DNA from 3 places in the Kitasatospora sp. NPDC101801 genome. Region 3 is predicted to be linked to each of the others. Evidence: riboswitches for the same ligand, from Rfam matches in the RefSeq annotation. Region 3 holds a riboswitch; each other region holds the start of a gene.
What was found. Region 3 has a riboswitch for cobalamin ahead of ACIRPK_RS11390 (cobalamin biosynthesis protein). Riboswitches for the same ligand answer to the same signal wherever they lie in the genome.
Positions count from the first base shown of each region.

Region 1 (2,253 bases), on a different contig from region 3:
TGTAGGCGAAGGCCCGGCCCTGGCGGTTACGCCGGACCGTGCCCTTGTCGTGCAGCCGGGCCAGGATGGTGGCGACGGTGGTGCGGGCCGGGTCACCCGGCAGGGCGCCGCGGACCTCGGGCTCGGTGAGCGGGCGACCGGCGGCCCACAGTGCGCCGAGCACCGCGTCCTCCAGCTCGCCGGCCTGGCGGCGTATCGCCTCTGCCACGGGGACCTCGCCTTCCACCCGGTTCGTCTACATCACCGTAGACCACTGCTCCGGGATTGTAGTTCGGTCACCCCCGGCGCTCCCGCCGCCAGGTCGAGCCGGGCGAGCAGGGGCAGCACCAGCGCCAGCCAGAGCGCCGCGAGCAGCCAGCCGCCGAGCACGTCGAAGGCCCAGTGCACGCCGAGGTAGACCCGGCTCAGGCCGACCGCCACCCCCGCCGCGCCCAGCGCGACCACGGCGGGGGTGACCCACGGCCGCCGGGCCACGCGCAGCAGGGCCCAGGCGAGCAGCCCGGCGGCGACGGCGGCGGTGAAGGTGTGCCCGGAGGGGTAGGAGTAGCCGCTCGCCGAGGTGGCCCAGTCCGCCACCGGCGGCCGGCTCCGCCCGACCGCCAGCATCAGCCCGGTGCGGATCACCTGCCCGACCGCCAGCGCCAGCACCGGCGCACAGACCCGTACGACGCTGCGCCCGGCGCAGTGGGCCCAGCGGAGACCCGCCGCGACGGCCGCCAGGTAGGGCGGGGCCCCGGTCCCCAGGTCCGTCACGAGGCCGACCGTCCGCACCGCCCAGGCCGGACGGTGCGTCAGCAGCCAGGAGTGCAGCTCCGATTCCACCGGGTACGGACCCCGGCCGTGCAGCACCAACACCGTACTGAGCAGGGCGAACAGCAGCAGCGGCACCCCGATCAGCACAGCTCGCCGCGTCATCCGGCACGCACGGGCGACGGTCCGGCTGGATCGGGCATGGGTCGGCGCCTCTCGTCGGGGACGGCTCCGCGTCCGTCTACATCACTGTAGACCCCAACCTGGCTGACCACCCGTCAGCCGGGCACCCGGTGGCGATCAGGACCGGATCCGGAGCCGACCCGCAACGGTATGCCGTCGATCATTCGGACAACGGCGTCCGGAGCCGCTCCGGTGGGCCTAGGCTGGGGCTTGCAGTCGGTTCGCCCTGCCAGCCAGGCAGGCGCGTCGTAAGAGGGAACCCGGTGGGAATCCGGGACTGCCCCGCAGCGGTGAGTGGGAACGACCGCCGTCACATGCACTGGGCCCCGCCGGGGTCCGGGAAGCGACGGCCAGTAGGTGTCGGCCTTCCGAGGTCGGTGTGCCCGCGAGTCCGAAGACCTGCCACTGCCCGCGTGCACCCCGCACGCGGTGATCTCGGTGACCTCGTGGGCGGGTCGGCGGAGCGGGCGGGCACATCATGGTGCCGCGTCCGCGCGGCCGTACCTGCACGTCCTCGTGCTCTCCCGGGATCGCAGCGCGACTCGCGAAGGAGAGTTCCGTGACCACGCGTTCCACCGCTCCGCAGGCCACCGTGTACGGCTACCCGAGGCAGGGCCCGAACCGGGAACTGAAGAAGGCGGTCGAGAGCTACTGGGCCGGCCGCGTCGACGCCGACGCCCTGCACGCCACCACCGCCGGCCTGCGCCGCGACACCTGGCGGCGGCTCACCGAGGCCGGTGTCACCGAAGTGCCCACCGGGGACTTCTCGTTGTACGACCACATGCTCGACGCGACCGTCGCGGTCGGCGCGGTCCCGCCCCGCCACCGGGCCGCCGTGGACGCCGACCCGCTGGCCGGCTACTTCGCCATGGCCCGTGGCACCCAGGACGTCGCGCCGCTGGAGATGACCAAGTGGTTCGACACCAACTACCACTACCTGGTGCCCGAGTTGGGCCCGGAAACGGTCTTCGTGGCGAACCCCGCCAAGGCGGTCACCGAGCTGCGCGAGGCCGTCGTGCTCGGGCACCGCGCGCGACCGGTCCTGGTCGGGCCGTTCACCTACCTGCTGCTCGCCAAGCCCGCCCCGGGCGTGGCCGCGGACTTCCGGCCGATCACCCTGCTCGACCGGCTGCTGCCGGTCTACGCCGAACTGCTCGCCGAGCTGTGGACCGCCGGGGCCGACTGGGTCCAGCTGGACGAACCCGCGCTGGTGCAGGACCGCACCCCCGCCGAACTGGGCGCCGCCGCCCGGGTCTACCGCGAGCTGGGCGCCCTGACGGAGCGTCCGAAGCTGCTGGTGGCCAGCTACTTCGACCGGGC
Region 1 covers NZ_JBIWML010000019.1:4,307-6,559, reverse strand. Annotated here, with positions in the region: gene ACIRPK_RS21060 (BlaI/MecI/CopY family transcriptional regulator) at 1-208, opposite strand, end outside; gene ACIRPK_RS21055 (phosphatase PAP2 family protein) at 241-915, opposite strand; cobalamin riboswitch at 1,183-1,334, shown strand; gene metE (5-methyltetrahydropteroyltriglutamate--homocysteine S-methyltransferase) at 1,493-2,253, shown strand, end outside.
Region 1: another riboswitch for cobalamin. It lies ahead of metE (5-methyltetrahydropteroyltriglutamate--homocysteine S-methyltransferase); the one in region 3 lies ahead of ACIRPK_RS11390 (cobalamin biosynthesis protein).

Region 2 (2,253 bases), on a different contig from region 3:
CGCCAGCAGGCCCGGGTCGTGCTCCGGATGGTCGAACGCGGCCCGGGTGCGGTGGACCTTGCCGCCCACCTGCAGTTCGAGCACCCGCTGGCCGCCGTCGGGATTGTCCATGGACCGGTGCCCGGTACGGATCAGCTGTAGCCGGCCGACCGAGTCGAGGGGGTGGCTGCTCTCCCGGCCGTCGACCCGCACCAGCACGAGCACCGGCGGGGGCCCCGGCCGGATCTCGGCCCACTCGACGGCCCTCCGCTCGCGCAGCCAAGGCGGCACCAGCAGCACGCCCCAGAACGTCGCGAGGATCCCGCCCAGCACCAGGGCCGCCCAGGGCGCGGCGACCGCCACCGCCCCGACGGTCAGCACGTGTCCCACGGTGACGACTACGTAGTCGCCCCGGTCGGACTGCCCCTCGTACTTGCTTCGGTAGGTCTCCCAGCGGAAGACGCCGCCGTCCTCGGCTTCGCTCATGGTGCCCAGCATGGCGATCCGTGCACGCTGCCGGAAGGGGTGCCGAGGAGGCAGTCGCCGCCGGACGGTGTGCCGATGACGGACCGTCAGCGCTAGCCGGACGGGTCGGCGGGCAGGTCCGGGTCCTGGACCTCGACCAGGCAGCGCCAGGCGTCGGGCCGGCTGCCGTCCAGGTCGTAGAAGGAGGAGACCCGGTAGCGGGTGCGCCCGCTCGACCGGGTCGGCGGGAGCGCGCGGGTGTGCCGGGCACCACAGCTGTTGGACCCTTACCGGGGCGGGCGGTGTTGTTATGCTGCGAGAGCGTCCCGAGGGGAAAGTCCGGTGGAAGTCCGGCGCTGACCCGCAACGGTGGACGGGCCCCTGAGGGTCCGTGAGCCCGATCGCCCTCGGCGGCGCTGACCTCCCGACAACTCGCCGCGGACTGCGAGGGGATGCGGCACGGCACGCCCGCTCGGACCCGAGGTCCGCGCCGACCGGGCGGCCCCGGCGCGTCGTCCCGTACGCCCGCGGCCCGACCGAAGGCAGCCGTGAGCACCGCCGTAGCCGCACCGACGCCGAAGGCCGCCGCCCACCCGCCCGCCCGGACCCCGGTGCTGGCCGCCGGGCTGGCCGTCGCCCTGCTGGTCTCGCTGGTCTGCGGCGTCGCGCTGGGCTCGTCCGGGATCGGCTGGGGAGCGGTGGTGGAGTACCTGCGGGCCGGTCTGACGGGTGGTCGGATCAGCGCCGACCAACTGGCCGGCTACACCATCGTGTGGGAGATCCGGCTGCCCAGGACGGTGCTGGCGGCCGTGGTCGGGGCCGGGCTGTCGGTGACCGGCGTCGCCGTCCAGGCCATGGTGCGGAACGCGCTCGCCGACCCGTTCGTGCTCGGGATCTCCTCCGGTGCGGCCGTCGGCGCCAACGCCGTCCTGCTGCTCGGCGCGTTCGCCTCGCTCGGCGTCTGGGCGCTCTCCGCCTCCGCGTTCGCCTCCGCGCTGGCCGCCATGGTGCTGGTCTACGCGGTGGCCAGGACCGCCGAGGGCCTCACCCCGCTGCGCCTGGTGCTCACCGGCACCGCGCTCGCGTACGGGTTCTCCGCCGTCACCTCGCTGATGGTGTTCTCCGCCGAACGCGGCGAGGCGGCCCGGACGGCGATGATGTGGCTGCTCGGCAGCCTGGGCGGCGCCACCTGGGCCGCCGTCCCGATCGCGGCCGGCACCGTGCTGGCCGGTTTCGGCTACCTGCGGTACTCGGCCGGGCAGTTGGACGTGCTGGCGATGGGCGACGAGACCGCCGCCGCGCTCGGCGTGGACGCCGCCCGGCTGCGCCGGGCGCTGTTCGTGGTCACCGCCGCCGTCACCGGCACGGTGGTCGCGGTCAGCGGAGCGATCGGCTTCGTCGGGCTGATGGTCCCGCACCTGGCCCGGATGCTGGTCGGGGCCGACCACCGGCGGGTGCTGACGGTGGCTCCGCTGCTCGGCGCGGTGCTGCTGGTCTGGGTGGACATCGTCTCCCGGCTGCTGCTGGCCCCGGCCGAACTGCCGGTCGGGGTGGTCACCGCCGTGCTCGGGGTGCCGTGCTTCCTGCTGCTGATGCGGCGGCGCAGCTACAGCTTCGGCGGCCGCTGATGGCCGCCCGGGGGAGGGGACGCTGATGCGGGTCGACATCGAGGAGGTCTCGGTCGAGCTGGCCGGGACCAGGCTGGTGCACGAGGTCACCGTACGGGCCGCGAGCGGGCAGGTGCTCGGCCTGGTCGGGCCGAACGGCAGCGGGAAGTCCACCCTGCTGCGGTGCGTCTACCGGGCGCTG
Region 2 covers NZ_JBIWML010000005.1:138,610-140,862, reverse strand. Annotated here, with positions in the region: gene ACIRPK_RS09860 (hypothetical protein) at 1-465, opposite strand, end outside; partial or broken gene ACIRPK_RS09855 (short-chain dehydrogenase) at 558-656, opposite strand; cobalamin riboswitch at 747-868, shown strand; gene ACIRPK_RS09850 (FecCD family ABC transporter permease) at 993-2,072, shown strand; gene ACIRPK_RS09845 (ABC transporter ATP-binding protein) at 2,098-2,253, shown strand, end outside.
Region 2: another riboswitch for cobalamin. It lies ahead of ACIRPK_RS09850 (FecCD family ABC transporter permease); the one in region 3 lies ahead of ACIRPK_RS11390 (cobalamin biosynthesis protein).

Region 3 (2,253 bases):
AGGTTGATCTCGGCGGGGGAGCCCGCGCCCTCGCAGACCACCACCTCGTACCGGCTGCGCAGGTCGGCCAGGCACTCCAGGGCCCGCTCCAGCAGCACCGGCTTGCGCTCGCGGTAGTCCAGCGCGCCGACCTCGGCGATCGCCCGGCCGAGCAGCACCACCTGACTGCGGCCGTCCGCACCGGGCTTGAGCAGCACCGGGTTCATCGCCGCCTCCGGCTCCACCCGGGCGGCCTGCGCCTGCATCGCCTGCGCCCGGCCGATCTCGGCGCCGTCGGCGGTGACGAAGGAGTTCAGCGACATGTTCTGCGCCTTGAACGGCGCGACCCTGACGCCCTGTCGGGCCAGCCAGCGGCAGATGCCCGCGGTGACCACGCTCTTGCCCGCGTCCGAGGTCGTTCCGGCGACCAGCAGCGAACCGCTCACGACTTCCTCCACGCGTACAGGGCCCGGCCGGTCACGGTGACCGCCAGTGCCAGGACTCCGACCCGCCGGGACAGCGTGCAGGCCCGTTCGATGTCGTCGACCGTCACCGGCCGCAGCTCGCCGCCGAGCACCGGCCGGTGCTCGACCCGCTCCCCGTACCGCAGGGTGCCACCCAGCCGGACCCCGAGCGCCCCGGCGAAGGCCGACTCGGCCTGCCCCGCGTTCGGGCTCGGGTGTGACGAGCCGTCACGGCGCCAGACCCGCCAGGCGGTGGCAGGCTCGGGGGCCGCCGCCACCGTGAGCAGCGCGGTCAGCCGGGCCCCCGGCCAGCCCGCCAGGTCGTCCAGCCGGGCCGACGCCCAGCCGAACCGCAGGTGGCGCGGGGAACGGTGCCCGACCATCGCGTCCAGGGTGTTGACGGCCCGGAACGCGAGCAGGCCCGGCGTACCGGCCAGCGCGCCCCAGGTGAGCGCGTTCACCACGGCGTCGGCGGTGTTCTCGGCGACCGACTCCACCACGGCCCGGGCGATCGCGGGCCCGTCCAGCGCGCTCGGGTCCCGGCCGCACAGGTGCGGCAGCCGCTCCCGGGCGGCCGCGAGATCGTCCGCCCGGAGCGAGCGGCCGATGGTGCGGGCCTCCCGGGTCAGCGAGGTGCCGCCCAGCACCGTCCAGGTCGCGGCGGCCGCCAGGCCGGCCCGGGCCAGCGGCGCCCGGCGCAGGGCCCGTTCGGCGAGCACCGCCCCGGCCGCGACGGTGCCCACACAGGCGGCGGTGTACGCGGCCCCGGCCGCCCGGTGGTCACGCCAGAGCCGGCCCTCGAGCCGGGACGCGGCGGAGCCGAAGACGGCGACGGGGTGACCCCGCCGGGGATCGGCGAACCTCGCGTCGGCCAGGTACCCGGCGACGGACCCGAGCAGGAAGGGGAGCGCGGGGGTCAGTCGGCGCACGACGGGGGCGGGTCGGCTCGGTTCAGGGCTGCCGGCATGGGCGTGCGTGTCCTCACTCAGGGTCCGCGCCCTGGATCGACGTACCGGGGGCGAGAGTCTCCTGGCTTCCGGGTCGGACACACCCCCGGGCCTTCCAACAGCCGCATCGGCGGGCCGTCGTGACCATGGGTCGAGGGTGCTCCCCGGTGACAGTGGCGGGACCGCGCCGGACTCGCACCGGCTTCCTCTGTTTGCCTCCGTTTGGCTGAAAGATCCCATCACGTGGCCGGACCGGCAGTCAACAAAGGGTGCGGAGGGCTTGGTCACACGTCTGTTCGCCCCACCGCGCGGGGCGCTCCCGGGCGGGTGAAGCTGGCCCTGGCGCGGCGTGGGTCCGCGACCGGACTGGAGGACGGTCATGACCGATCTCGGCAAGCTTCTCGGGGGTCTGCTCGGCGGCACGGGCGGCGGTGCCGCCGGCGGCGGGGGGAACCTGCTCGCCCTGCTGCTCGGCGCACTCGGCAGCGGCCAGGGGGCGGCTGGCGGTCTCGGCGCACTGCTCCAACAGCTCACCCAGGGCGGCCTCGGCTCCCAGGCCCAGTCCTGGGTCGGCACCGGTGACAACCACCCGGTCTCCGGCGCGGAGCTCGCCGCCGCCCTGCCCGACCGCGAACTGGACGCCCTGGCCCAGCAGTCCGGCCTCTCCCGCGACGAACTCACCCAACGCCTCGCCGCCCAGCTCCCCACCGCCGTCGACCAGCTCACCCCCACCGGCGAAGTCCCCACCCCGGCCACCCTCGACGAGCTCTTCGGCAAGCAGAACTGACGCCCCGCTCCGCCGCGCGGGCGCACGTGGTGCACCACCAGGGGCTCGGAGCTGTGCTGTTGTGCGGCTCCGCCGC
Region 3 covers NZ_JBIWML010000006.1:206,913-209,165, forward strand. Annotated here, with positions in the region: gene ACIRPK_RS11385 (cobyric acid synthase) at 1-425, opposite strand, end outside; gene ACIRPK_RS11390 (cobalamin biosynthesis protein) at 422-1,363, opposite strand; cobalamin riboswitch at 1,464-1,626, opposite strand; gene ACIRPK_RS11395 (YidB family protein) at 1,770-2,177, shown strand.